DNA from 3 places in the Mesorhizobium sp. M1423 genome. Region 2 is predicted to be linked to each of the others. Evidence: predicted binding sites of a transcription regulator. Region 2 holds the regulator's gene; each other region holds the start of a gene.
The links. The regulator PhoB, encoded in region 2, activates phosphate uptake and scavenging genes when phosphate is short. The targets are predictions, from matches to a motif close to TGTCATNNANCTGTCAT.

Region 1 (9,830 bases), on a different contig from region 2:
CGAACTCGACGTCATCGCCGCGGTGTTCATTGGTGGCGCTTCGGCGATGGGCGGCGTCGGCCAGGTCATCGGCGCGGTGGTCGGCGGTTTCATCATGGGCGTCATGAACAACGGCATGTCGATCATGGGCGTCAATGTCGATTGGCAGCAGGTGGTCAAAGGCCTGGTGCTGCTCGGCGCCGTCGTCTTCGACGTCTACAACAAGAACAAGGCTTGAGAGGCAACCAGGAGGCATACGGGTCACATCGCGGCGCTGCCGGGCGGCGCGAAGAAGTCCCCCGAGGGACCTGACCCGCGAGCGCAATCCGGACGAAGAATTTCAACCGCGGCGTGGACAGGGTCCGAGCCGCGCCGGGCAGGGTTTGCCAAGAAGGCAGGCCGCAATTCAGAGAGGGTTACCATGCTGATCTCACAGATCCTCGACGACGCCGAGACGATCCGCGTCGTTGCCCGCAACGGCGGCAAGACCCGCGTCATCAACGGCGCTCGCAGCGTCTATTCGCTGGCGATGGAAGCCGCGCGCACCGGCACCGGGCTTGTCGCCCTGATCGAGCGCAAGGGCTTCGGCGAAACCGTCGATCTCGACGCAGCCTACAAGAAGGGACGGCTGCTGTCGCCGATCAACCATCCCGATCCGGCGCATCTCCATCTCACCGGCACCGGGCTGACGCATCTCGGCTCCGCCGCGACCCGCGATTCCATGCACAAGAAGCTCAGCGATGGCGGCGAGGAACAGCTGACCGATTCCATGAAGATGTTCCGCATGGGGCTGGAGGGCGGCAAGCCGGCGAAGGGCCAGATCGGCGTGCAGCCCGAATGGTTCTACAAGGGTAACGGTACCATGGCAGTGGCGCCCGGCGCGGCGCTCATGTCGCCCGCCTTCGCCCAGGATGCCGGCGAGGAGCCGGAAATCGCCGGAATCTATGTGATCGGCGACGACGGCGCCCCGTTCCGCGTCGGCTTCACGCTGTCGAACGAGTTTTCCGACCACGTCACCGAGCGCGTGAATTATCTCTTCCTCGCCCATTCGAAACTGCGCAACGCCTCGTTCGGGCCGGAGATCCTGATCGGCGATTTGCCATCCGATATCCGCGGCGCTTCACGCATCCTGCGCCACGGCAAGCTGCTTTGGGAAAAGCCGTTCCTGTCGGGCGAGGCGAACATGTCGCACACCATTGGCAATCTCGAGCATCACCACTTCAAATACTCGGCCTTCCGCCAGCCGGGCGACGTGCATGTGCACATGTTCGGCACGGCGACGCTGTCCTTCGCTGACGGCATCAGGACGGAGGCTGGCGACGTGTTCGAAATCGAGGCGCAGGATTTCGGCCTGCCGCTGCGCAACCCGCTCGAAATCGAGCAGCCGGTGAAGGTCGCGGTGAAGGCGCTTTGAGCCGGCATAGGCCGCAAGTAAGGGGAAGCTCAGCGCGCGGCGCGGAAATGCTTGGACAGTTTTAGGCCCTGCGCCTGATAGTTGGAGCCGAGATCGGTGCCGTAGAGTGCCTGCGGCCGTTTCAGCATGTGCTCGTAGACCAGCCGTCCAACGATCTGGCCGTGGTCGAGGATGAACGGCACTTCGTGGCTACGCACCTCGAGCACCGCCCGGCTGCCGGTGCCGCCCGACGCCGAATGGCCAAAACCCGGGTCGAAGAAACCGGCATAATGGACGCGGAACTCGCCGACCAGCGGGTCGAAAGGCGTCATTTCGGCGGCGTAGAGCGGCGGCACATGCACCGCCTCGCGCGACACCAGAATATAGAATTCGTCCGGATCGAGCACCAGCTCGCCGGCACCGCTCTTGTAGAGCGGCTCCCAGAAATCGACGACATCCTGCGCGGCGCGCTTGTCGACGTCGACCAGGCCGGTGTGGTGCTTGCCGCGGTAGCCGACCAGCCCGTCCTTGTCGCCGTCGAGGTCGATCGACAGCGCGATGCCGCCGCCTGAGATGTTGGGTGGCTCGGTGGCGACCAGCATCTCGGCGCGATGCAGGTCGTGCAGTTCGCTTTCCGACAAGAGCGCATTGCCGGTGCGGAACCTGATCTGCGACAGCCGCGAGCCGGTGCGCACGACGATCGGGAAGGTGCGCGGGCTGACCTCCAGATAGAGCGGGCCTTCATAGCCGGCGGCCATCTTGTCGAACTCGTGGCCGCGGTCGGTCATTACCCGAGTGAAGATGTCGAGCCGCCCCGTCGAGCTCTTCGGGTTGGCCGAAGCCGAAATATGCGCGGGCAGCGCCAGGCTTTCCAGCAGTGGCACGATGTAGACGCAGCCGGTTTCGAGCACGGCACCTTCGGCGAGGTTGATCTCGTGCAGCTTCAGCCGGTCGAGCTTGTCGACAACTCTGTGGTCCGGGCCGGGCAAGAAGGAAGCACGCACGCGCCAGGCCTTGTCACCGAGCCTGAGGTCAAGGCTGGCCGGCTGGATCTGGTCGGCATCGAGCGCGCGCGGCGATTTCAGCGCGCCCGTCTGGAACAGCGCGGAAATATCCCGATCGGGAAGAATGCCTGTCTGCCGCAAGGGTCTGGCTCCGTTCGAACACCGGGCGAGGTCTTGTTTCGTCGCAGGTCCTTGCCACAAACCGTGGACGCCTTTGGCACCTGCTTGGTACAACCGTCTTAATCATGCCGGCAATTGACGCAAGCGTGGTGCGGGTCTAAAGCTCGTTATCCCGTGGTGATTTGGCCGGTCGGCTTGCAGCCACGTTAAATAAGTCGCTAAAGGACCGTCGGGCCGCAAGGCCATATGGACCGGTTGCGACTTTCGCGACCGGTTTTTTGTTGTTTGGACCATTTTTGGTGTTTGGATAGAATGATGACCAAGAAGCGCGACTGGAAGCCTCAGACCGCACTCGTGCATGCCGGGACGCTGCGTTCCGGCTTCGGCGAGACCTCTGAGGCGATGTATCTCACCCAAGGCTATGTCTACGAGACGGCGCAAGCAGCGGAAGCGCGCTTCAAGGGTGAGGAGCCGGGCTTCATCTATTCGCGCTATGCCAATCCGACGGTCGACATGTTCGAAAAGCGTATGTGCGCGCTGGAAGGCGCCGAGGACGCGCGCGCCACGGCGTCCGGCATGGCGGCGGTGACGGCAGCATTGCTGTGCAGCGCCAAGGCGGGCGACCATATCGTGGCGGCGCGCGCATTGTTCGGCTCCTGCCGCTGGGTGGTCGAGACGCTGGCGCCGAAATACGGCATCGAGGCAACGCTGGTCGATGGCACTGACATCGCCAATTGGGAACAGGCGGTCAAGCCGAACACCAAACTGTTCTTCCTGGAAAGCCCGACCAACCCAACGCTGGAGGTGGTCGACATCGCCGCCGTCGCGGCACTTGCCAACTCGATCGGCGCCAGGCTGATCGTCGACAATGTCTTCGCCACGCCCTTGCAGCAGAAACCCTTGCAGCTCGGCGCCCATATCGTCGTCTATTCGGCCACCAAGCATATTGACGGCCAAGGGCGCTGCCTTGGAGGCGTTATCTTGTCGGACAAAAAATGGATCGACGAGAACCTGCATGACTATTTCCGCCACACCGGCCCCAGCCTCTCGCCCTTCAATGCCTGGACCCTGCTGAAAGGCCTGGAGACGCTGCCGCTGCGCGTACGCCAGCAGACGGAAAGTGCCGGCCGCATCGCGGATTTCCTCGCCGAGCGCCCGCAAATCGCCCGCGTCATCTATCCCGGCCGTGCCGACCACCCGCAAGCGGCCGTGGTCAAGAAACAGATGTCAGGCGGCTCAACGCTGATCTGCCTGGATGTGAAGGGCGGCAAGCAGGCGGCCTTTGCTTTCCAGAACGCGCTCGACATCGTGCTGATTTCCAACAATCTCGGCGACGCCAAGAGCCTGATCACTCATCCGGCGACGACCACGCACAAGAACTTGACCGATGAGGCCCGCGCCGAGCTCGGTATCGGGCCGGGCACGCTCAGGCTTTCCGTCGGCCTGGAAGATACCGACGATCTGCTCGAAGACATCGAGCAAGCGCTGAGAGCCGCCGGATAGGGCTGACCGAACAGAGGTGAGCGGGGACGCGCCGGTCAGGCGCCGGACGGGGTCTCTTCCAGCTCCGCGACGGCCTTGGTCTGGATGGTCATAACGTTGCCGCGCCAGTCGACGGCGCCGCTCAGCCAGCCGCGCGCCCATATCGCCGGCAGCATGCAGTCGCGAACCATCATCGCCAGGATGGTGCGCAGCGACAGGTGCCATCCTTTGACCCAGGCCAGGGCACATTCCGGCAGGTAGGCCGCGACCAGCACGGCGATGGCGGTTGCCGGCAGGCTGACGCCGGCGTCAGCCGCCGCGATCAGCGCAAGCACCAGCGGCGGCGCCGCTCCGATCAGGATCTCGGGGGCGAAGAACAGCGCGAAGGTGACGCGGCGCAGCCGCGCCCAACGCGCCTGCCGAGACCAGATCTCGCCAAGCGTGCGCCGGCCGAGCGGCTGTTCGAAGGGCGAAGCGACAAGATTGACGCGCAGTCCGAGCCGGTTGACCAGCTTGGTCGCGGCGGCGTCCTCGGCAATCTCGGCGGCCAGTGCGCGGATGCCGCCATTGGCGTCAAGCATCGGCTTGTTCCACAACATGCTCTTGCCCTGGGCGAAGCCAAGGCCGAGCGCCTCTCCAGCGTACTGCCAGCGTGCCTGCAGCGTGTTGAGAAAGGCGCATTCGACCTCCCCCCAAAACCCTTCAGGCCGCGAGCCGATCGGCGTCGAGCAGACGAGGCCGGTGTCGGGCCGCCATGCCGCCATCAGCTGCTGGACATAATCGCTCGGCATAAGCACGTTGGAATCGGCAAGGATGACCCAGCGATAAAGCGCCGCTTCCCAACCCTTCACGCAATTGTTGAGTTTCGGATTGCCGCTGATGCGGTCGTCGCCGACGAGCAGCCGGGCGCGTATAGCCGGAAAACGCGCCATTGCAGCGGTGATCGACTTGACCACGGGGTCGTCGGCATGGGCGACGCAGAAGATGAGTTCGTAGCGCGGCCAGTCGAGTGAGAAGGCGCGCTCCAGCGTCTCCTCGGTAAACGGCTCGACGCCGCGCGCCGGGACGACGATCGATACCGGTAGCACGGTGGCGGCGGGCGATGCGATCCTGGCTGCTCGCTTCAGCTTCAGCGAAGCTAACAGGATGCTGGCGAGATTTGAAAGAAGGAGAGCTATGGAAAAGAGGGCGGCTGCGAATGTCGGTTCCATCGAGATCTGGTCACTCCAGAAATGCCGGCCGCCTGACGGCCGTTTTCAACAATTCGACAGAACACCGAGTCGCCCGGCACAAGCCTGCACACCATCATTGTCATGTGTCACTTAAATGACATTGTTTTTCGGCACCTGCGCTTGAGTCGGGCAAGGAGATGACGCGCATCGTTGATCAAACTGCGCTGAGCGTCGAAAGTTCCATCTACATTGCTTTGGAGCAGTTTATGTACAGCGCCGTCACCCGCAACATCGAAGTGCAGGTCAGGCCGTTCTATCTGGAGGATCACTCCGACCCGCCGCAAAACCGCTATGTCTGGGGCTACCAGGTGACCATCGACAATCAGTCGGACGAGTTCGTGCAGCTTCTGTCGCGCTACTGGCACATTACCGACGGCACCGGCAAGGTCGAGGAAGTGCGCGGCCCCGGGGTCGTCGGCGAGCAACCGGGACTCAACCCCGGCGACAGCTATCAGTATACGTCTGGATGCCCGCTCTCGACCCCGTCCGGCATCATGGTCGGGCACTACACAATGCGCAACAAGCGGGGCGAGACCTTCGACGTCGCCATCCCCGCCTTCTCACTCGATTTGCCAGGCACGCGGCGCACCGTCAATTGACGTTCACTTTGATTCCTCTTCCCGCCTTGCGGGGCGAGGAACCCAAGTTCTGCGAAGGCAGCCGCACTGACGCTCGTTATTGAGCCGCTGCAAATTCCGCCGGGTCGAAGTCATATTGCTTCGAGCAGAATTCGCAGGCGACGTGAATGCTACCATCCTCGGTGCTGTCTCTGATCTCCTCGGCGGAAAAACCCTCGAGGATGCCGCGGATCTTCTCCCTCGAGCATGAGCACTGGTCGGCGACCGGCACGCCGCCGAAGACGCGGACACCATGCTCGTGGAACAGCCGGTAAAGCAGCCGCTCGGCGCCGATAGTCGGATCGATCAGCTCGGTCGGTTCAATGGTACCAAGCAGCGCCAGCAGTTCCTGCCAGGAATTGTCGGTCGGGTCGTGGATTTCCTCACGCGGATCGCCGTCGCCTCCGGGAAGGTCGGGTACGCGCATGCGTTCCGGCGACTGCGGCAGGAATTGTGCCAGCAGGCCACCGGCGCGCCATTGCTCGCGGGCACCGCCGACGCCGGGCGTCAGAAGCTTGGCCACCGAAAGCCGTAGGTCGGTCGGAATCTGCTCCGATTGGCGGAAATAGGTGCGTGCGGCTTCTTCCAGCGTGACGCCGTCGAGCTGGACGATGCCCTGGTAGCGTTGCGTGTGGGCGCCCTGGTCGATTGTCAGCGCCAGGACGCCGCTGCCGAGCAGCGTCTGCGGCGACGTCTCGCCGGCAGCCGTCAAAGCCTCCAGCCGGTCGGCATCGAAGCGGGCATAGGCGCGCAGCGCGTGCGGCGTGGAGAAATCCGCGACCAGCATATCGACCGGCCCGTCGGTGCGGGTCTGCAGAATGAACTTGCCCTCGAACTTCAACGAAGTTCCGAGCAGGACGGTCAGCACACAGGCTTCGGCCAGTAGTCGTGCCACCGGCTCGGGATACTCGTGGCGGCTGAGAATAGCGTCGAGCATCGGCCCGAGCTGGACGGTACGGCCGCGCACGTCGAGCGGGCCGACCTCAAACGGCACGACATGGTCGTCGCCGGCGTAGCCGAACTCGCCGAGCTTGGGTTGATGTTCAGCCAATTGACGAGTTTCCAACATGACAAAGCTCCGGGGCGCGGCGATGCCGCCCTCCGGGGCGCATGCGACGAGACGCGCTCGATTTGCGTGATGCGCCTGAGATAGGCACCACGAACTCCCGGATCAAGGCGGCCCGGATCAAGCGCCCAGGCACCAGGCCAAAACCGCCTTCTGGGCGTGGAGCCGGTTCTCGGCCTCGTCGAACACCACCGAATGCGGCCCATCGATGACCTCGTCGGTAACCTCCTCACCGCGATGCGCCGGCAGACAGTGCATGAACAGCGCGTCCGGCTTGGCTTTCGCCATCAGGGCCGCGTTGACCTGATAGGGCAAGAAGACATTGTGGCCGCGCGCACGGTGCTCCTGACCCATCGAGACCCAGCAGTCGGTGACGATGCAGTCGGCCTCGTGAACGGCCTCCTCGGGCGAACGAGTGAATTTCAGCTTGCCGCCATTGGCCTTCGACCAGTCGACATGCCTCTGAGCCGGTTCGCTGCCTTCGGGCACGGCGACGTTCAGCTTGAAGCGGAACCGCGCAGAGGCCTCCAGTAAAGAATGCAGGACATTATTGCCGTCGCCGGTCCAGGCGATCGTCTTGCCGGCCACCGGACCGCGGTGCTCTTCGAAGGTCATGATGTCGGCCATCAACTGGCAGGGATGGGTTTCGTCGGTCAGCCCGTTGATGACGGGCACCGTAGCGTTTTCCGTCAGTTCCAGCAGCCGGTCATGCGAGGTGGTGCGGATCATGATGGCATCGACATAGCGCGACAGCACCTTGGCCGTGTCTGCAATAGTCTCGGAACGGCCAAGTTGCATCTCGGTGCCAGTCAGCATGATCGTCTCGCCACCCAACTGCCGCATGCCGACGTCGAATGACACGCGCGTGCGCGTCGAGGGCTTGTCGAAGATCATCGCCAGCACCTTGCCTTCGAGCGGCTTGGTGCGTTCGCCGGCCTTGAGCCTCGCCTTTCGCACAGCTGCGTCGTCGAGCATGAAGCGCAGATCGCCTTCGGAAACGGCGGAAAGATCGGTGAAGTGGCGAAGGGACATCAGGAATTCCAGGATTACTTCGCGGCGGCAGCGACGATGGCATCCGCCAGGCTCTTGGCGCCGGCACGAATGCGCTCGAGCCCCTCGTGGATCTCGGCATCGGTGACGGTGAGAGGCGGCAGCAGACGGATAACGTTGTCGCCGGCCGGAACCGTCAAGAGATGCTGGTCGCGCAGTGCCACCGTAACCTTGGTGTTGGGCATCGCGCATTTAAGGCCGAGCATCAGGCCGGTGCCCCTGATGCTTTCGATAACGTCCGGAAATTCGTCGGCGACACCGGCCAGCCCCTGTTTCAAGAGCAGCGCCTTGCGCCGGACGTCATCGAGAAAGCCGTCTTCCAGCACCACGTCGAGCACGGCGTTGCCGACCGCCATGGCCAGCGGATTGCCGCCGAAGGTGGTGCCGTGCACGCCGGCGGTCATGCCGGCCGCTGCCTCGTCGGTGGCGAGGCAGGCGCCCATCGGGAAGCCGCCGCCGATGCCCTTGGCCACCGCCATGAGGTCGGGTGTGACACCCGCCCACTCATGCGCGAACAGCTTTCCGGTGCGGCCGACGCCGCATTGGACCTCGTCGAAAATCAAGAGCAGTCCGTGCTGATCGCAGAGCTGCCTGAGCCGCTTCAGCGATTGCGACGGCACTTGCCTGATGCCGCCCTCACCTTGCACCGGCTCGATCAGGATCGCCGCGGTTTCAGGCGTGATCGCCTTTTCGGCGGCGTCGATGTCGTCGAAGCCGACTTGGTCGAAGCCGTCGACCTTGGGGCCGAAACCTTCCAGATATTTGTACTGGCCGCCGGCGGCGATGGTCGCCAGGGTGCGGCCATGGAAGGCGCCTTCGAAGCTGATGGTGCGGAAGCGCTCGGGATGGCCCTTGACGAAGTGATAGCGCCGCGCCGTCTTGATGGCGCATTCAAGCGCCTCTGCGCCGGAATTGGTGAAGAACACCTTGTCGGCGAAGCTGGCGTCGGCCAGCCGCTCGCCGAGCCGGCTCTGTCCCGGAATCTCGTACAGATTGGAGACGTGCCAGAGCTTGGCGGCCTGTTCAGTGAGGGCCGCGACCAGATGCGGATGGCTGTAGCCCAATGAATTCACGGCGATGCCGCCTGCGAAATCGAGATATCGCTCGCCCTTGTCGGTGACCAGCCAGGTGCCTTCACCGTGGTCGAAAGCCAGGGGTGCGCGAACAAAGGTCTCGAAAAGCGCCGAACCGCTCATTATATGCGTCTCCGGAACCGGAAAATCAAAAAGCCGCCAAAGCGGCGGCCCTTGTGGCTTATCGTGTTTTTCGGCCGTGAAGTCAACGAAAAGGTCGCGCAAGGACGTGCGGCAAGCCCCCCAGCACAATGCCGGCTCATAAGCGACCGGGCAAGTTGGGGAAAACCGAAAAAACCGATTCGTGTTGGCCTTGGGACTCTTGTCACCGAGTCAGCGCATAAGGTAATTGTAGTAGAGAAATAACTAGATTTCGTGCGGCGGACCTAATCACCCGATATATGTGGTGTCTGCCCGGCAGAAGCCGGGTCGGGAATGGATTCCGATTGCCGCACTTTTCAGCAGGAGCGCGGTCTCATGAACTGGACTGACGAGCGAGTCGAACTTCTCAGAAAATTGTGGTCGGAGGGTCTCAGCGCCAGCCAGATCGCCGCACAGCTTGGTGGGGTCAGCCGCAATGCGGTCATCGGCAAAGTGCACCGGCTGAAACTGTCCGGCCGCGGACGCACAACCGCATCACCGGCACGCCAGAAGAAGACGGTACAGGGATCGACGATCCAGAAATCGGTGTCGCGGGCAGCAAGCGCCACGCGCCATGCCACCACGTCGATGTCGATCGGTGCGACCGCGCTCAAGGCGCAGTTCGATGCCGAACCGGTGTCGCGCCACTATATCCGCCCGGTCGAAAACGTCG
Region 2 (9,830 bases):
AAAACGCCGCGGCAAGCGGCCGCGGCGTTCGGACTTCTCGGAAACTCGGATCAGTTGCAGACCGGAACAGCGCCCGCCGCCACGCCCGCGCAGACCTCTTCTTTCTTGATCCAGCCGGCGTCGATGACGACGTTGAGGTTGTCCTTGGTGATGGCGACCGGGGTCAGGAACAGGGACTTTACGGTGTTGCCGCCGGGCGTGGTGAAATCCTTCACGCCGGCAATGTCGGTCATCTGCTTGCCGTCGGCCAATTGCGAGGCGATCTCGGCGGCGTTCTTGCCGAGCTCGCGCGCGTCCTTCCACACCGAGACCGTCTGTGTGCCGAGCGCGATGCGATTCAGCGCGGCGTGGTCGCCGTCCTGGCCCGAGACCGGAACCGATCCAGCCAACCCTTGCGCCGTCAGTGCGGCGACGACGCCGCCGGCAGTGCCGTCGTTAGCGGCGACCACCGCATCGACCTTGTTGTCGTTCGCGGTCAGGAACTGTTCCATGTTCTTCTGGGCGTTGGCCGGCAGCCAGCCGTCGGTATAGGCCTCGCCGACATTCTTGATCTTGCCGCTGTCGATGGCGTCCTTCAGCACTTCCATCGAACCGGCAAAAAGGAAATCGGCATTCGGATCGGCGCCCGAGCCCTTGATGAAGACATAGTTGCCTTCCGGCTTCACCTTGAACACGTCGCGGGCCTGCATGCGGCCGACTTCCTTGTTGTCGAAGGTCAGGTAAAAGACGTCCTTGTTCTCGATCAGCCGGTCGTAGCCGACAACCGGAATACCTTCGTCCAGCGCCTTCTGCACGGCCGGCCCTATCGCCGAGGCGTCCTGCGCCAGGATGATCAGTGCGTTGGCGCCCTGCGAGATCAGGCTCTCGACGTCGGTGAGCTGCTTGCCGGGGTTGGACTGTGCGTCGGCGGAAATATACTTGTCGCCTGCGGCCTCGATGGCCGCCTTCATTGCGGCTTCGTCGGTCTTCCAGCGCTCTTCCTGGAAGTTCGACCAGGAAACGCCGATGACCTTGTCCTTAGCCTGCGCCACCGACGCAAGCGCCAGCGTCATGGCGACACCCGCCAGAATGGCGGTCGTGAATTTCTTCATCATATCCTCCCTGCGCCGCGTACGGCGTGACCAATTGGCCCCAAAGGCCAGCTTAGAGGCGCTAATTTTTTCGAGCCTCGAAAAAATACTGGCCCGATCTCCCGCTGCTGTCAACATCGATTCTGATGGATTTTGATGTTGCTGCGAGTTTTTTCGAGCTTCGGAATAAACGATGACAGCGCCACCTGCATCTGACACTATTTGCCTCATCTGACACTATTTGTCGGCATTACCGACGGCTTCCGGTTCATGAGCGGCCGCGGCAAACCGGGAGGAAAGCAAAACGATGTCGGTCGGAATCCGCCATGACGATTTGCGCCGGCGCAACCGGGCGATGGTGATCTCGGCCGTGCGCCGGGCCGGCCAGCCATCGCGTACGGAGATCGCCGCAACCACCGGCCTCAGCCATTCGACCATATCGGCGATCTCCTCCGACCTGATACGGGAAGGCATCCTCGCCGAGAGCAAGGCAAGCGAACCCGTTTCGTTGAAACGCGGTCGTCCGCAGGTCGGCCTTGCCCTCAATCCGGAAGCGGCGGCGGTGCTGACCGTGGTGTTGTCGCTGAATTTCCTGTCGGCCGCCATCATCGACTATGCGGGGCAGGTGGTCGCCGAGGAACAGCGCCGGCTGGACACGCTGACCATGCCGCGCGACGAACTGATCCGCGAATGCATGGCCATCGTCCGGCGCCGGCTGGAGGATCCAGACCTTGACGTCCGCCGCGTCGCCCGCATCGCCTTGGCGATTCAGGGAATTACCGACTCCCCTGCACGCGCCATGCTGTGGTCGCCGATCACGCCGCAGACGGACATCGACTTTGCCGACATGCTGGAAGATGAATTCGGCATCCCGGCCACGGTGGAGAACGACTGCAATATGATGGCGGTGGCTTTGCGCTGGCGCGATCCGGATCGCTATCGCGACGACTTCATCGCCATCCTGCTTTCGCACGGAATCGGCATGGGGCTGGTGCTCAAGGGCGAGCTGTTCACCGGCACACACTCCTCGGGCGGCGAGTTTGGCCACATGATCCATCGTCCGGGCGGCGCACTCTGCCGTTGCGGGCGGCGCGGCTGCATCGAGGCCTATGCCGGCAATTACGCCATCTGGCGCAACGCCACGCAGATGAGCGAAGACAGCCAACCGGTCGCCGACGTCAGCGACGCCGACATGCGCGCGCTGGCGGTTCGGGCGCGCGAGAAGGACGGGCCGGAACGCGAAGCCTACCGCAAGGCCGGCGAAGCGCTGGGTTTCGGTCTCGGCTCGCTGTTCGCGCTGATCGATCCGGCACCGGTTGCGATGGTCGGCGCCAGTGCCGCCGCCTTCGATCTGATCGAGCCGGCCTTGCGCAAGGCCATCGCCCAGACCGCCGGCGGCCAGCATTCGGGCTCGATCTCCTTCGATACCGAGCCGAACGAATTGCCGCTGATCCGCGAAGGCTGTGCAATGCGGGCGTTAAGCTTCGTCGACCAGCAGATTTTCGCGCCGGGCGCGCAAATGAGGCCCGGCGTCAGAAAGAACGTAGCCTGACTGGGCGGGTCAATCTTCCCTGATCGCGTAGCCGGCACCGCGGATGGTGCGGATGACATCAGGCATGCGGCCGTTGTTGACGGCTTTGCGCAGCCGCCCGACATGCACGTCGACGGTGCGTTCGTCGATATAGATCGTCTCGCCCCAGACATTATCGAGTAACTGGCTGCGCGAGAAGACGCGGCCCGGATGCCGCATCATGAATTCGAGCAACCGGAATTCGGTCGGCCCGAGCCGGATCTCGGTCTTCTTGCGATACACCCTGTGCGATTCGCGATCGAGCACGATGTCGCCGACCTTCAGCACGCTGGACAGCACTTCCGGCTTGGCGCGGCGCAGCAGCGCCTTGACCCTGGCCATGAATTCCGGTGTCGAAAACGGTTTGACCAGATAGTCGTCGGCGCCGGTCGAAAGACCGCGTACCCGGTCGCTCTCCTCGCCGCGCGCGGTCAGCATGATGATCGGCAGCCGTTCGGTTTCGGGGCGCACCCGCAACCGGCGGCAGAGCTCGATGCCGGAAACCGCTGGTATCATCCAGTCGAGCACCAGAAGATCGGGCACATTCTCCTGCAAACGGATCTCGGCTTCGTCGCCGCGTGTCACCACCTCGACCTGGTAGCCTTCGGATTCGAGATTGTAGCGGAGCAGCACACCCAACGGCTCCTCGTCCTCCACCACCATTATGCGTGGTGCGATCATCGGCTGGGCACCCCCATCATGTCGCCGGTGCGGACATTGTCGTTTCGTCTTGCTTCGGACGATTGACCGGCAATTGCTCGCCGGTCAGCACATAATACGCATTTTCGGCGATGTTGGTGACATGGTCGCCGATCCGCTCCAGATTCTTGGCGCAGAACAGCAGATGCGTGCAAGCGGTGATGTTGCGCGGGTCTTCCATCATGTAGGTCAACAGCTCGCGGAACACCGACGTGTATTTGACGTCGATACGCTCGTCGGCGGCGCGCAGCTTGGCCAACGCGGCTGCATCGCCTGCAGCATACTCCTCGATGACGCCCTGCACCTGGATGAGCACCAGCTGCGCCATCGCATCGATGGAATGCGATAGGTCGCGCGGCGTGACGCTGAGGCCGACCGCGCTCACACGCTTGGCGATATTCTTGGCAAGGTCGCCGATGCGTTCGAGGTCGCCGGCCATGCGGATCGCCCCGACGACATGGCGCAGATCGTGGGCCATCGGCTGGCGCTTGGCGATCAGGGTAATGGCGCGGTCGTCCAGTTCGCGTTGACGCGCATCCATGATGGCGTCGTCGGAGACGACGCGTTGCGCCAGCACGTTGTCGGAATTCAACAGGGCCTTGGTCGCCCCGCCGACCATCGAACCGGCGAGGTCGGCCATGTCGCGGATCAGCTTGCTGATCTGCTCGAGATCCTCGTCGAAAGAAGCGACTGTGTGTTCGCCCATGGTCCTGTCCTCATATGCGTGATCGGAACGGCTCAGCCGAAGCGGCCGGTGATGTAATCCTGCGTGCGCTTCTCGCGGGGCGACGTGAAGATCTTCTCGGTCCGGTCGAACTCTACCAGTTCACCCAGATACATGAAGGCGGTCTGGCGCGATACGCGCGCCGCCTGCTGCATGTTGTGGGTGACGATGACGATCGTGTAGTCGGCTTGCAATTCGTCGATCAGTTCCTCGATCTTGGCGGTCGACAGCGGGTCGAGTGCCGAAGCCGGCTCATCGAGCAGAATGACTTCCGGCTTCACCGCCACGGTGCGGGCAATACAAAGCCGCTGCTGCTGGCCGCCTGACAGGCTCAAGCCGCTGGCGTTGAGCTTGTCCTTGACCTCGCCCCACAGCGCGGCCCGCTTCAACGCTTGTTCGACGCGGCCGTCCATTTCGGACTTGCCGAGATTCTCATAAAGCCTGACGCCGAAGGCGATGTTCTCGTAGATCGACATCGGGAACGGCGTCGGCTTCTGGAACACCATGCCGATCTTGGTCCTCAGGAGATTGAGATCCTGCGAGCGGTCGAGAATGTTCTTGCCGTCGAGCAGCACCTGGCCCTCGGCTGTCTGCTTCGGGTAGAGTTCGTAGATGCGGTTGAACACACGCAGCAGCGTCGATTTCCCGCAGCCCGAAGGGCCGATGAAGGCAGTGACGCTGCGCTCGGGCAGCGACAAGGTGATGTCCTTCAACGCCTTGCTCTGGCCGTAGTAGAAGTTGAGGTTCTTGACCTCGATCTTCGTCTTCTCGGCGACCGTTTCGGTCATCGTCATGTCCGGGGACAACATCTGTGTCATCTGTCCTCTCTGCGTCCGGTAAGGCTGCGGGCGAGGATGCTCAAGCCCAGAACCGTCAGGGTGATTATGAGTGCGCCGGTCCACGCCAGTTGCTGCCATTCCTCATAAGGGCTGAGAGCGAACTGGAAGATGGTCACCGGCAGGCTGGCCATCGGCGCGTTGATATTGCTGCTCCAGAACTGGTTGTTGAGCGCGGTGAAGAGCAGCGGCGCCGTCTCGCCGGAAATGCGTGCTATCGCCAGCAATATGCCGGTGACGATGCCGGACAATGCGGCGCGGTAGGCGACCGAGCGGATCACCACCCAGCGCGGCGCGCCGATCGCGGCGCCGGCTTCACGCAACGCGTTCGGCACCAGGTTGAGCATGTCTTCAGTGGTGCGCACGACCACCGGAATGACCAGGATGGCAAGCGCAACGGCGCCGGCTATGGCCGAGAAATGTCCCATTGGCCGCACCATCAGTTCATAGACGAACAAGCCGATGATGATCGACGGCGCTGACAACAGGATGTCGTTGATGAAGCGCACGACGGTGGTGATGCGCGAGAAACGCCCATATTCGGCCATGTAGGTTCCCGCCAGCACGCCGATCGGCGTGCCGACGACAACGGCGATGATCGTCATCAGCAGGCTGCCCGCGATTGCATTGAGCAGGCCGCCGGCCTCGCCTGGCGGTGGCGTCATCTCGGTGAAGACCGCGAACGAAAGCCCGGCTGTGCCCTTATAGACCAGTGCACCGAGAATGAGCGCCAGCCAGGCAAGCCCGATGCCGGCGGCGACGACGCAAAGCGCCATCATCACCGAATTTCTGGCTTTGCGGCGGCTGTGGAGCGATGAGGATGTCGACATCGGTCAGGCTCCCGTACGGGCGTCGATCCGCATCAGCATATAGCGGGCGGCGGCAAGGATCAGGAAAGTGATGACGAACAGGATCAGCCCGAGCGAAACCAGAGAGGAGGTGTAGAGATCGCCGTCGGCCTCGGTGAATTCATTGGCGATGGTCGCCGAGATCGTCGTGCCCGGCGCGAACAGAGAGGCGCTGATGCGGTGGGCGTTGCCAATGACGAAGGTCACCGCCATGGTTTCGCCGAGCGCGCGGCCGAGGCCAAGCATGACGCCGCCCATGATACCGATGCGGGTATAGGGAATGACCACGCGCCGGGTCACTTCCCAGGTCGTGCAGCCGATGCCATAGGCCGATTCCTTCAGCACCGCCGGCACCGTATCGAAGACGTCCTTGGTGATCGAGGTGATGAAGGGCAGCACCATGATGGCGAGGATCAGCGCCGAGGTCAGAAGGCCGATGCCGTAAGGAGGGCCGGCGAAAAGGCTGGATAGTCCCGGCACGCCGTGGAAGATGTTGATGATGAAGGGCTGTATCGTCGTCTGCAGGAACGGCGCGAACACGAACAGGCCCCAGATGCCGTAGATGATCGAGGGAATGCCGGCCAACAGCTCGACCGCTATGCCGATCGGGCGCCTGAGCGGGCGCGGGCAGAGTTCGGTGAGAAACACGGCAATGCCGATGCCGATCGGAACCGCGATCAGGATGGCGATGGCCGCCGTGACCAGCGTGCCGTAGATCGGCGCCAGCGCGCCAAATTTTTCCGTTACCGGATTCCAGCTTTCAGTCGTCAGGAAAGAGAACCCGAAGGACGACAGGGCCTGCCATGAGCCGGCAAACAGCGAGATTGCGACACCACCGAGGATGACCAGCACAAGAATTGCGGAAGCGCGGGTGAGTCCGCGGAATATGGCGTCTGTGAGCGCGAAGCGCCGCACCGTAGCTTCCCTGGCCCGGGCTGCAGACGATAGCATGGCATCGGAAGCGATGGTCATTGGGTCCTCGCGATTGAAGGCAACAGGGAGGGCGCCGTCGACGCCCTCCCTGGAGGAGATTACATAGCCGAGTAGAGCGGCTTGCCGTCGCTGCCGACGACTTCCTTGGCCCACATGGCCTTGACGCTCTCGACCACCTTGTCGGGCATCGGAACGTAGTCCAGCTCGCCGGCCATCTCGTCGCCCTTGTCGTATGCCCAGGCGAAGAATTTGAGCGCTTCGCCGGTGGTCGCGGCATCGTCCGGCTTCTTGTACAGGAGGATCCACGTTGCCGCCGTCATCGGCCAGGACTCGGCGCCCGGCTCGTTGGCGAGGATGACGCCATAGCCCGGCTGCGAGCTCCAGTCGGCATTGGCCGCTGCCGCCGAGAATGCCGCCGCGGTGGGTTCGACCTTCTTGCCGTCCTTGTTGATCATGTCGGTGTGGGTGAGCTTGTTCTGCTTGGCATAGGCGTATTCGACATAGCCGATCGCGCCGCCGGTCTGGGAGACGTTGTTGGCAACGCCCTCATTGCCCTTGGCGCCGATGCCCACGGGCCATTCCACGGCCTTGTCGACGCCGACCTTTTCTTTCCAGTCCGCGCTGACGTCGCCGAGGTAGTATGTGAAGTTGAACGTCGTGCCCGACCCATCAGAACGGTGAACGACCGCGATCGCCTGCGAAGGCAGCTTGACGTCGGGATTGAGCTTCTTGATCGCCTCGTCATCCCAGCTCGTGATCTTGCCGAGGAAGATGTCGGCCACCGTCGGGCCGTCGAGAACCAACTCGCCCGGCTTGATGCCTTCGAGGTTGACGACGGGAACGATGCCGCCCATCACCATCGGGAACTGAGCCAATCCGGACGATTCAAGCTCTTCGCCTTTCAGCGGCGCATCAGAAGCGCCGAAGGTAACGGTCTTGGCTTTGATCTGCTTGATGCCGCCGCCGGAACCGATCGACTGATAGTTAAGCCCAATGCCGGTGTCTTTCTTGTAGGTGTCGGCCCACTTCGCATAGATCGGGTAGGGGAAGGTGGCGCCGGCGCCAGAGATGTCCGCGGCGAGCGCGGCGGACAGGGTGAGGGTAGTCGTCGCCGCAGCCATTGCAATCGCAACGGCCGCCGAGCGGATGAAATGTCTCATGTGGCCTGCTCCTGTTCGGAATATGGTCTCTCGGCGCCATTCCTCCGGCGCCCGCTGAGGCCAATAGCCCCCGATTATTACAGTCGCATGACAGTTTCATGTCGCTCCGGTAACGTCGTCCAGCCGGGTTAAGAAGGAACGGCCGCGGGCTTTGTCGGCATGGGCCGCGGTTTGCCGCTGGAATCAGCAGCTTGCGTGAATTCCGGCCGGCTTTGTCCGCTCGACGATAGCAGCCACTGACCTTGAGAAGAAAAAAGCCGGACGGGAGCGCGTTGCATGCAGCCAGAACGTGTCATGGCCGCGCCATCGCCGAAACAGGTCCGTTGGGGTAAATCTGACCCTGTTTCTTGCCGGCGGTCGCTGCTCCCGCCCGTAACTGGAGGAGCGGAACTTCGAATATCCCATTGTCGCGACTGAGCGCGCCATTGGGTATGGTGCGATCGCACCATGGCCTTACGCTGGAAGCGGTGACGAATCGCAAGGTTTTAACTCGCCTCGCGCTGGACCTCCATCCGCGCCCGACCCGGCGCTCGATCTTTCGAGCGGGGCCTTCGACTGGAAGTGCGACGATTTCTACTTCACCTTACCTACTCCCTCTGCACTATTCCGCCGGTTGTCGGTTGGGCCGAAGCAGCGTTATAAGCTTGCAGGGGTGTTGCTGATGTTTCGACGGATTCTGCCTGTCTTCCTGTGCCTGGCGCTGCTTCTGGGAACCGGCTGCGCGCGCAGCTATGACGGCACCGTGATCATTCCCAAGCCGCTCGATGTTCGCCGTTTCTGGGACCGGCCTTCTCCGCAGGCGCAAGCCGAACAGTCGCAGCTGGAGACCGATGTCTTTCCTGTGGCGCCTCAAACGCCGAAAAGGCCGGCGGTGCGCCGGAGCGCAGCTTCCGTTGCAGCGCCACGAAGGAAGGTCGCCAATCCGCCCATGCTGTCATCGGAGCCGGCGAAGCCGCTCACCTGCAGGAATGTCAGCCAGCCCGGCAAACGGGCCCGCATGGTCTGCGAATAACCAACCGGCCGTCGGTCGATGCGTGCGGCTGTAGGCCTTGAAGCGGCTATCCGGCCAGCCGTTCGCCGTCTCGGGACATCGCCTGCCTTGGTCAGTCCGCCGGGAAAAAGGCCGGCCCGACCACTCTCACCGGCCGCGCGCCGATCGCTCTTTCGACCGACTGATGCTGGGCAGCCCCTGGTACCTCGGCAACCGGCGTTTTTTCCCCTGCGAGAGCGGTACCGGCGGTTTGGATCCCGGATTCAGGAATTTCCGCGACGATGCCAAAATCCGGCTTTGCCGTCGGCAACGGAATGATGGCGTTGCTCATGTTGGCCGGTGTCACGGTTCGTGCCCTGAGTTCGGCGACGCGCTGGTAATAGCGCTTGACATCGCAGGCCTTGAAGTTCGCGTCGTCGCGGTACCTGAAGGCGGTCGCAAGCTCCACATAGGGCTTTTGCGTCTCGAGCGCGATCATCTCTTCGGTCTCGCGGGTGGCATCGCTCAGCGTATAGAGTTCGACGCCGGCATCGTCGCAGATATAGCGGCACTGATCGACCGTTTCCTTCAGATCGTCGTTCTTGGCGAACTGCGATTTTGGCGCGGGGAAGAAATATCCGTCCGACAAGCGAACGCAAAACAGCATCCGATTGCCACCCATTATTGCGCCTGCGGACTGAGGTTTTGGTGCTGTGCGCTGCTGTGCCTGCGGCTGGTTCTGCTGCGCCTGCTGCTTCTTGGCAGCGGGGGCGGCACAGCCTAGCGCGACGAACCTGGCCTTCAGGCCGGAGGTGTCCCTGCCCGAATTCGACAGTCTGGCGATCTGCCGTTGCACCTCCGCCTTGCTGCTTACGAGGTCGGCGCAGGGGTTGAAGAAGAACCCGGCCGTTTTCGCCGTGCATCGGCGCTGTCTCTCCAGCCTTTGAATCGCGGCGAGTTGCCGGCGTAGTTGGGCAAGCTCGGGGCTGGTCCCGGCGCCACGCCCCGCCGAAAGCAATT
Region 3 (9,830 bases), on a different contig from region 2:
CCGCTGCCGATGGTGACCGCCATTGTCGTCGGCCTGATCGAACTGCTTGGCGGCCTCGCCATCCTCGTCGGCTTCCAGACCCGGATCGTCGGCTGGGTGATGGCGATCTTCACCGTCGCCACCGCGCTGGTCGCCCACACCGGCTGGGCCGATCAGATGCAGATGATCAATTTCATGAAGAACCTCGGCATTGCCGGCGGCTTCCTCGTGCTCGCCTCGTCGGGTCCAGGCGCGTATTCGATCGACGCCAAGCGCGGCTGACGCGGCCCAGCATTGCCTAGACAAAAGGGGCGCGGAATTTTCCGCGCCCCTTTTTCGTTGTCGGTTTATATCTGCTGGCTGGAACTCTGCTAGGATCGGCCGCCGATATCGGAGGAGACCATGCCTCGCAATGCACTGCTCTTGCTTTCCCGGCTGCTGCTCGCCGCGCTGTTCGTGCCGTCCGGCTTCCATGCGCTTGCCGACATCCCCGGCACATCTAGCTATTTCGCCGGCCTCGGACTGCCGCTGCCAACACTCGCTGCCTGGGGCACGGGGCTGTTCGAGCTGATCGCCGGGCTGCTCATCCTCGTCGGCTTCAAGACGCCGATCGTGGCGCTGCTGCTCGCCGCCTTCTGCATCGCGACCGCCTTCATCGGTCATTACGGCCAAGGCGGCGACGATCCGACGCTGACCTTCCTGCATTCACAGATGCTGATGAAGGACATTGCCATAGCAGGTGGTTTTCTGGCGCTGGCAATGGCTGGTGCGGGCGCCTGGTCGGCCGACGGGCGTGGCATCGGCGTCGGTGCCGAAGCGACCTGAAAGACTGGCGTCAGCACAGATCATCAGGCGTTCAGGAAATTGGCCAGAATGATCTCGCGCCAGACGCGGGTCGGCGTCACCCAGGCATCCTGGGCGTTGTACTTGCCTGCATAGATCACGGCGGCGATGTCGGCCTCGGGCATCAGCCAGAGCCGCTGTCCGCCATTGCCGAAACCCCCATACCATGATTTCGGGGCGGCGAATGCTGGCGCCGGCGCATCGCCGGTGAACCACAACCGGCCATAACCAAGGCCGTCCGGCGTCGAGATTGTGGCTGTTAACGACGCGTTTATCCAGCCTTCCGACGCGATCCTCTCTCCATTCCACAGACCCTTGCGAAGAAGGAGTTGGCCGATCTTCAAAAGATCAGGGGCCGCCAGCCTGAGGCCGGACGCTGCGGAGGCGACGCCGTCACCACCAGCCGACCAGTGGAAGCGCTCGATGCCAAGCGGCGCGAAAAGCGCCTCGCGCGCGAAATCCGGCAGGGATTTGCCGCAGCCTCTTTCAATGATCGCGCCAACCAGCGCGACGCTGCCGCCGGAATAGATCCAGCGGCTCCCAGGGTCGGCGATGATCGGCCGCTCAAGGATGAAGCGATAACGATCGGGCGCGTTCTCCATCGCGATCTCGCTGTTCTGCGGATCGCTATAGGGACGGTTTTCGTCCCACTCCATGCCGAGCGTCATCGTCAGCGCATGGCCGATCGTGATCTTCTCACGCGCGGGATCGGCGGCGAGATCGGCGTATTCGGGAAACAGCGCGAAGAGCGGCGCATCGGGTGGCGGCACCAGTCCCGTGTCGAGGGCAATGCCGTAAAGCAGGCTGACGATGCTCTTCGTTACCGAGCGCAGATCGTGCAGCGTGCCGGCGTCAAAGGCGATCTGCCCGATCGGGCGCCCCCATTCTTCGTCCCTGCCCTCGGCATAGTGCTCCAGGAAGACCTTCTCGGAGCGGGCAGCGAGAACGATGTGCAGGTCGCGCAACAGGCCGGACTCGAGCCCGGCAAGCAGCTTGCGGTGGATCGCTGGATCGAAGCCGAGCGCTTCGGCTGCAGCTACGGACGGAGATGACGATGGGATGGTCATGGAATTTTTCGCTCTGCGTTTACCCCACGTCCCGAAATCCGGCCTTGGACCGCCCGTTCACTTCACAGACATGCTTGGCCCGCCCTCGACCGCCAGCACCAGCCGGCGGTTGGTGACTCTTGCCAGCTGTGCCAGCCGGCCAGCCGGCCGCTCGCCGTAAAGATCGGCCAGCGCTGCCGGCAGCACCAGCGCCAGCACGCCATTGCCGCGGTTTTCCCATTTCAGCCGCGGCATGACGCCCGGCATTGCCGCGGTCAACAGATAGACGACGCGCAACAGCGCCGCCAATACCCGGGCGCGTTCGAGATAGCGCGGTGTCGCCAGCCCGCGGATTTCCGGAGCGGCTTCATTGAACACGCCCTCGTGGCGAAACAGGCTGACAAGCGCCAGGAAGGCGCGGCCGGGATGGTCGACGCCGATGAACGAGGCGTGGGCGATGATGTTGAGCGATTGCTTGCCGCGATATTCGGGATGGGCGCGCCAGCCGATATCGGCAAGCAGGCAGGCGGCGTGGCGGTAGCGCGCCTCATCCCTGGTTTCGTCGATGCCGAAGGCAGCAAAGGCCTTACCGGTCCATTCGACAAGCTCATGCGCGTGGTCGACCGATCGCGAGCGCAGGCGGGCAAGCTCTTCCGCCGCCGAGATCAGCGGATCGGCTTTCTGTTCGGCCTTGTCGAGCAGCGAATAGAGAAAGCCCTCGCGCACGCCCAGCGCCGACACGATGATCTTCGACGGCTGCATCGCCGCCATGATCTCCTGCAGCACGATGGCGCCGTAGGGCAGCAGCGAGCGGCGGTTCTTAGAGACGCCCTCGATGCCCTTGACCTTATCGATCTCGGCTTTGGCGACCTGCCGGAGGAAGCTCGCGGCGCTTTCGATGCCGATCTCGTAATGGTGCATGACGCCGAGCGGGTAGTTGGTCATTTCCATGTGCAGACGGGCGAGGTTTCGCCAGGTGCCGCCGACCGTGTAGAAGGCCCTGCCCTGTCCGCCCTTCAGCAATTTCGCCCGCGCCAGTTGCTCGCGCGTGATCTTTGCCGCCTGGGTCAGCGAGTTCTTCGCCATGTCCTGCAGGCGCAAGCCGCCCAACGGCAGGGTGATGCCGTCACCGATCGCCTCGCCGTCGATATCGATCAGTTCGAGGCTGCCGCCGCCAAGATCGCCGGCGATGCCGTTGGCCGGGTGGAAACCGGAGATGACGCCGAGCGCCGAATAATGGGCTTCCTCGCGGCCGCTCAGCACCTGGATCTCGGTCTTGAGTACATCCTCGGCGCGGTGGATGAAGTCGGGGCCGTTGACCGCCTCACGGGCGGCGGCGGTCGCCAACACATACATGCGCTCGGCGCCGGCCTGGTCGGAGAGCGCGCGGAAACGGCGGAACTCTTCCATCGAGCGCGTCACCGCCTCGGGATCGAGCTTTCCGGTCGAAACGATGCCGCGGCCGAGGCCGGCGAGCATCTTTTCGTTGAACAGCAAGGTCGGCGAGCGCGCCAGCCCTTCATAGATGACAAGACGGATCGAGTTCGACCCGATATCGATGATGGACAGCGGTCGGCGGTCCTGAAGCCGGCCCTGGGACGCTGAAATCATCAGCCCGTCGCTGCGTTCTGTTTCTTGCGGCGCTTGAACTGCGCGATGCGCTTGGGCGCATGCGACTTCAACGCATCGCCCCGTCCGGACAGGCTCGGATTGGTCATGAAATATTCCTGCGCGTTGAACGGTTCCTCGCCCTCCTCCAGCACAACGCGCCGGGAGGTTCCGTCAGCCAATACGTCGAAACTTTGCTGGTTGTCCATGATGTTGCCGAGCATGATCTGGCCGAGCACCTGTTCATGCACAGTTGGATTGGTGATCGGCACCATGGTCTCGACCCGGCGGTCGAGATTGCGCGGCATCAAATCGGCCGAGGAGATGTAGACGATCGCCCCGTCCGAGGGCAGGCCGTGGCCGTTGCCGAAGCAATAGATGCGGCTGTGCTCGAGGAAGCGGCCGACGATCGACTTCACCCTTATGTTCTCCGACAGGCCCGGCACCTGCGGTCTCAGGCAGCAGATGCCGCGCACGACGAGATCGATCTCGACGCCGGCGCGGCTGGCATCGTAGAGCGCATCGATGATGATCGGATCGACCAGCGCATTCATCTTCATCCAGATGCGAGCCGGCCTGCCATCCAGCGCGTGGCCGATCTCGTCCGAAATATGCTTGAGGATGCGGTTGCGCAGCGTGAACGGCGATATGGCCAGCCGCATCTGCTCGGCCGGCTCGGCATAGCCGGTGATGAAATTGAACAATTGCGCGACATCGCGCGCGATCGTCGGATCGGTGGTGAAGAAGGACAGGTCGGTGTAGATGCGCGCGGTGACCGGGTGGTAATTGCCGGTGCCGAGATGCACGTAATTGCGTAGCCTGCCATCCTCGCGCCGCACCACCAGCGACATTTTCGCGTGGGTCTTCAGCTCGAGAAAGCCGAAGACGACCTGGACTCCGGCGCGCTCGAGGTCGCGCGCCCAGCGGATGTTGGCCTCCTCGTCGAAGCGCGCCTTGAGCTCGACCAGCGCCGTCACCGACTTGCCGGCCTCGGCGGCGTCGACCAAAGCCCGCACGATCGGGCTGTCGTTGGAGGTGCGGTAGAGCGTCTGCTTGATCGCCACCACTTCCTGATCGGCCATCGCCTGGCGCAGGAACTGCACCACCACGTCGAAGGATTCGTAGGGGTGGTGGACGATGATGTCCTTCTCGCGGATGGCGGCAAAGCAATCGCCACCATGCTCGCGGATGCGCTCCGGGAAGCGCGGATTGTAGGGCGTGAACTTCAGATCGTCGCGAGCGACGGCGACGATCTCCGAGATCTGGCTAAGCGCCAGCGGCCCGGTAAGCACGCTGATGCGGCTGGCCGAGACGCCAAGCTCGCCGGCGACGAAGTCGCGCAATTCGGACGGCATCAGCCTGTCGAACTCGATCCGGATGACCGAGCCGCGGCGGCGACGCTTCAGCGCCGTCTCGAACAGTCGCACCAGATCTTCGGATTCTTCCTCGACCTCGATATCGCTGTCGCGGATGATGCGGAACGTGCCGGAGCCCTTGACCTCGTAGCCGGGGAACAGCTTGCCGATGTAGAGACTGACCGCCTCTTCGAGCGGAACGAAGCGGACGTGATGCTTGCGATCCGGCAAGCGGATGAAGCGCCTCAGCGCTACCGGCAGGCGCAAAAGCGCGCTCATTTCCTCGCCGTTCTTGCGGTGGCGCAATTGCAGCGCCATCGAGAAACCGAGATTGGGAATGAACGGAAACGGATGCGCTGGGTCGATCGACAGCGGCGTCAGGACCGGAAACACCTGCTCCTGGAAATGGTCCTCGAGCCAGGTCTTCTCGTCCTTGGTCAGCGCATCGCGGGTGATGCTCTCGATGCCTTCCTTGTTGAGCTGCAGCATCAGCGCCGAAAGGCTGTTCTGCTGGTCCTCCTGCAGGCGCTCGACCTCGCGCAACAGCTGTTCGAGCTGCTGCTCGGGGGTGCGCCCGTCCGGGCTCTTCAGCACGATGCCCTCGCGCACCTGGCCGGCAAGACCGGCGACGCGGACCATGAAGAACTCGTCGAGATTGGCCGCCGATATCGACAGGAAGCGAACGCGCTCGAGCAGCGGATGATTGGCGTTCAGCGATTCCTCGAGCACGCGCCGATTGAATTGCAGCCAGGAAAACTCGCGGTTGACGAAGCGGTCAGGATTGCCGCCTTCGCGGCTCGCCGCCTCGATGGTGATGAATTCGCTCTGGACCGGCTTCAGTTCGTTCATGATTCCTGCTCTTCCTACACCAGCCGTCGGCGCCAGCCTTAACCGGCTTAACTTATCCTCTGACAGGCTTTTGCGACAGTTTCATTTCATCGATCTTGCAAAGAGACGGGTTATGATCCAGATGCAATCGACAAGATCAGGAGACGACGATGGCAGGCGGTTCCATTCCCCATTTCCAGAACGATGCGGGCTATCCGGCAATCGACATCGGCGTCAAGGAATTCATGTGCACCGGCGCCAATCCGCCTTTCGACCATCCGCATGTATTTCTCGACATGGGCGACGACAATGAAAAGGTCTGCCCCTACTGCTCGACGCTCTATCGCTATTCGCCGAAGCTGAAGGCATTGGAAACGGTGCCGCCGGGCTGCCTTTATATCGACCAGGCCGCCTGATTCTCCTGCGACAAGCCTGATGCAGGAAACGCAGTCCCGGCAGGTCGTCATCGCCGGGGCGGGCGTTGCCGGGCTGACCGCGGCACTGGCCTTCGCCGAGCGCGGCTATCGGATAAAACTGTTCGAACAGGCGCAGCACCTCGAGGCTGCCGGCGCCGGCATCCAGTTGTCGCCCAACGCGACACGCATTCTTCGACAACTCGGCGTACTCGATCGGCTGCTGCCGACGGCGGTGCGGCCGGAGGCGGTTGTGCTCAAGGATGCCGCCACGCTGGGCGAGCTGGCGCGCGTACCGCTTGGCCCGGCCGCCGAAACGCGCTGGGGGGCACCCTATCTCGTCGCCCACCGCGCCGATCTGCAGTCAGCGCTGATGCAGCGGGTTTCGGAGCAGCCCGGGATCGAACTGGTCGCTGGCGCGCGGGTGACCGACATCGCAGCCGGACCGAAAGCTGTTGCCGTCACTGCATCGGCTGATGGCGAAACGGTCGAGGCTGGCTGTCTGCTGATCGGCGCGGATGGCGTCTGGTCGTCGGTGCGAGAACAACTGGCCCGCAAAGCGGCCGAATTCGGTAGTAGCCGGTTTTCAGGTGAGCTGGCGTGGCGCGCCACCGTCGGTGCCGACAGCCCTGCTGGCCAAGCCTTTGCAGCGATCGGTGCGCCCGATTGCGTTACCGCATTCCTCTATCCCGGCTTCCATATGGTCGCCTATCCGGTCAGCCGTGGCACTGCCTTCAACCTCGCCGCCTTCACCAGGGGCGAGCGCATCGCCGAGGGCTGGTCGGGGCATGCCAACCCCGCCATCCTCGTCAGCGCCATGCGCGGTACCGCGCCGGCGCTGGTCCGTCTGGCGAGCGAGGCGGCGCCGTGGACGGCATGGCCGATCCACACCGTCGAGCAGCGGCGGTGGACGACACCGGAAGGCGTCGCGCTGATCGGCGATGCGGCGCATGCGATGACGCCCTTTGCCGCACAGGGCGCGGCGATGGCGATCGAGGACGCGGCGACGCTTGCCGGCTTCGTTGCCACCTCGCCTGCCGATCTCAGCGGCGCGCTTGCCGCTTGGGAACAGGCGCGGCGGCCGCGCGTCGCCCAGGTCGCCCGCCGCGGCGCGGTCAACCGCCTCGCCTGGCACGCGGCCGGGCCGGTGGCGATGGCCCGCAACCTGTTCCTGGCGATGCGCTCACCCGAAAAGCTCGCCGCCGATCTTGATTGGCTTTATGGCTAGCGGGCGCGCGAGTCTGGGGATCGGCGATAAAAAGCTCGATAGGCCGGCGGGACAGCGCCCCCCTCTGTCCTGCCGGACATCTCCCCCACAAGGAGGGAGATTGGCAGTTTCGGCGCCTTGCTAGGTCCTGCAACGTTAGAGATTGGCGAAAGGAGGGCTCGAAGGATCGCGGCGTTGATCAGCCGGAACCCTCTTCAATTGTGAAGCCGCATCGACAGGCCGAGCGAGGCTGGCAGCGGGTTCCACCAGCCGGTGCGCAGCCCGGCCGTGCGCAGTGCCGCCGCCGTCCAGGTGTTGCAGCCGATCAGCGCGTTGAAATGGCCATTGGCTTCGAAGAAACGATCGAAGCGGGAATAGGCCGCATTCTCGATCGGAATGGCCCCGTTCGGCCCCCGCTGGAAGCTTGCCGCAATGTAATCGAGCAGCGCCGCAAAGCGTTCGTCGCCGATGTCGAAGCCGGCGACGTCGGGATGCGGCTCGGCGATGTCGCCGGAAATGTCGACATGCATCACCGAGGCATCGACGGTCAGCGCCTTCATCACCGGCATCGCCTTCAGCTCCGACCAGGTCGGCGTCTCCAGATAGAAGGCGCGGCCGCCCCAGCCGAAGACGATGTAGCGGACCTCCGCCATGTCGGCAGGAATGCCGGCATCGACCAGGAAATGGAAGCGCCGGCGCATATCGTCGTCGACCGGGATGGCGATGTCGGTGTGGATCGGATTTTGCAGCACCAAGATGCGGTGGCTTGCGCCGATCGGATCGGCAACTGCCGCCGGCCAGAGCGGGCGCGGCAGCAGCGTGCCCAGCGCTGCGGCAAGCACTGTTGCAACGACCAGCAGGCCAAGAAAACGGGCAAGCTTCTTCATGGGAAAGGCTTAGAGCAAGCCATGCTCAAGGTGAAGCGTCTCTGGAGTTGCACGGCTGGCAAAGCGCTTGACGCGTATCCTCCCCGGGAGGATATGCTCAAGCATGTCAGATCACCTCCACGCCTCGCATCCTTCCATCATAAAGCGCCTGAAGCGCGCGCAAGGTCACCTTGCGGCTGTGCTGGCCATGATCGAGGCGCATCGCCCTTGCGTTGATCTGGCGCAGCAGCTTCATGCCGTCGAAAGGGCCGTCAGCAGCGCCAAGCGCGAGCTGATCAACGATCACATCGAGCATTGCCTCACGGACAGCGTGGAAACCGGCGGCAACTCGCTGGCGGAACTCAAGCAGCTGGCGAAGTATCTATGAATGCCATCGTAGCCCGCATTCTGGACTGGCTCGGGTTCGGCTCGCACGCCGCACATCATCACGGCGATCACGGTTCGCACGGTCACACCCACGGCGTCATCGATGCGACAATTGCTACCACCGACCGGGGCATCTGGGCAATCAAATGGTCGTTCGTAATCCTGGCCATCACCGCGGCGTTGCAGATGGTCGTGGTTGTGCTGTCGGGGAGCGTGGCATTGCTGGCCGACACGATCCATAACATCGGCGATGCGACAACGGCGATCCCGCTATGGATTGCGTTCGTGCTGGCGCGGCGCAAGCCGTCGCGGACCTTTACCTATGGCTTGGGCCGGGTCGAGGATCTGGCCGGCATCATCATCGTGCTCATCATCCTGTTCAGCGCTGTTGTCGCCGCCTACCAAGCCATCGACAGGCTGATCAATCCACAAGTAGTGACACACCTCGGCTGGCTGACGGCGGCGGGCATTGTCGGCTTCCTCGGCAACGAGGCGGTTGCCGTGTTCCGTATCCGCGTCGGCCGCGAAATCAACAGCGCGGCACTCATTGCCGACGGCTACCACGCCCGCACCGACGGACTTACCAGCCTTGCCGTGGTCATCGGAGCCATCGGCGTCTGGCTCGGCTTTTCCTTGGCCGACCCGATCGTCGGCCTGCTGATCACGATTGCGATCTTCGGTATCGTGTGGCAATCGGCCCGTTCGGTGCTGACCCGCATGCTGGACGGAATCGAACCCGGTGTGATGGATGAAATCCGACATGCCGCCGAGCATGTTGCGGGCGCGCATATTGTCGATGCTAAGGCGCGCTGGGTCGGTCATAGATTGCACGCCGACATCGCAATTGCCGCGGACGAAACCTTACCGCTGTCGGCGGCGAACAAGATCGCGGCAGCGCTGAAAGACGAACTGTCCCAGCATATGCCAGCCCTGGCTGAGGCGAATGTCCGGTTTTCAACGGAACGTGGAGAGAACGACCATCCGCACCCTCACGAGCACACGCATGACCACGGCCACATGCACTGACGCTCGCCGATTTTCTGCTAGTCTCGTCCGATGTTCCAGACGCTCGTCGAATTTCAGCGCACGATCTATCTGACGCTCGGCGAGCAGATCAAGCTGCTTGCGGCCGGAGGCAATTGGCTGGCATTCATGGCCTTCCTGCCGATGGGCGTCGTGTTCGGGGCTGCCCATGCGCTGACGCCGGGTCATAGCAAGGCGGTCCTGGCGACCTATCTTGCCGGTTCGGATGCGAAGGTCTCGCGCGGCCTGCTCGTGTCTATCACGCTATCGTTCAC

Region 1: a site for PhoB is predicted at 5,294-5,310, ahead of NKG95_RS23870 (ceramide glucosyltransferase). Genes of this name have one in related genera too.
Region 3: a site for PhoB is predicted at 5,753-5,769, ahead of NKG95_RS25690 (RNA degradosome polyphosphate kinase). Genes of this name have one in related genera too.

What each region holds. Positions count from the first base shown of each region.
Region 1 covers NZ_JAMYKU010000021.1:18,771-28,600, reverse strand. The annotation lists gene mmsB (multiple monosaccharide ABC transporter permease) at 1-217, shown strand, start outside; gene araD1 (AraD1 family protein) at 401-1,393, shown strand; gene NKG95_RS23880 (2'-deoxycytidine 5'-triphosphate deaminase) at 1,423-2,517, opposite strand; SAM riboswitch at 2,661-2,738, shown strand; gene NKG95_RS23875 (O-succinylhomoserine sulfhydrylase) at 2,809-3,999, shown strand; gene NKG95_RS23870 (ceramide glucosyltransferase) at 4,035-5,189, opposite strand; gene apaG (Co2+/Mg2+ efflux facilitator ApaG/CorD) at 5,417-5,809, shown strand; gene NKG95_RS23860 (Hsp33 family molecular chaperone) at 5,886-6,896, opposite strand; gene argF (ornithine carbamoyltransferase) at 7,014-7,925, opposite strand; gene NKG95_RS23850 (aspartate aminotransferase family protein) at 7,940-9,139, opposite strand; gene NKG95_RS23845 (GcrA family cell cycle regulator) at 9,494-9,830, shown strand, end outside.
Region 2 covers NZ_JAMYKU010000001.1:452,622-462,451, reverse strand. The annotation lists gene xylF (D-xylose ABC transporter substrate-binding protein) at 51-1,091, opposite strand; gene NKG95_RS02400 (ROK family protein) at 1,378-2,622, shown strand; gene phoB (phosphate regulon transcriptional regulator PhoB) at 2,632-3,321, opposite strand; gene phoU (phosphate signaling complex protein PhoU) at 3,338-4,045, opposite strand; gene pstB (phosphate ABC transporter ATP-binding protein PstB) at 4,078-4,881, opposite strand; gene pstA (phosphate ABC transporter permease PstA) at 4,878-5,729, opposite strand; gene pstC (phosphate ABC transporter permease subunit PstC) at 5,733-6,719, opposite strand; gene pstS (phosphate ABC transporter substrate-binding protein PstS) at 6,779-7,840, opposite strand; gene NKG95_RS02365 (hypothetical protein) at 8,502-8,852, shown strand; gene NKG95_RS02360 (DUF2865 domain-containing protein) at 8,944-9,830, opposite strand, start outside.
Region 3 covers NZ_JAMYKU010000024.1:53,165-62,994, reverse strand. The annotation lists gene NKG95_RS25710 (DoxX family protein) at 1-261, shown strand, start outside; gene NKG95_RS25705 (DoxX family protein) at 382-804, shown strand; gene NKG95_RS25700 (serine hydrolase domain-containing protein) at 828-1,889, opposite strand; gene ppx (exopolyphosphatase) at 1,947-3,479, opposite strand; gene NKG95_RS25690 (RNA degradosome polyphosphate kinase) at 3,479-5,680, opposite strand; gene NKG95_RS25685 (zinc-finger domain-containing protein) at 5,830-6,075, shown strand; gene NKG95_RS25680 (FAD-dependent monooxygenase) at 6,095-7,300, shown strand; gene NKG95_RS25675 (TIGR02117 family protein) at 7,495-8,166, opposite strand; gene NKG95_RS25670 (metal-sensing transcriptional repressor) at 8,270-8,533, shown strand; gene NKG95_RS25665 (cation diffusion facilitator family transporter) at 8,530-9,558, shown strand; gene NKG95_RS25660 (HoxN/HupN/NixA family nickel/cobalt transporter) at 9,589-9,830, shown strand, end outside.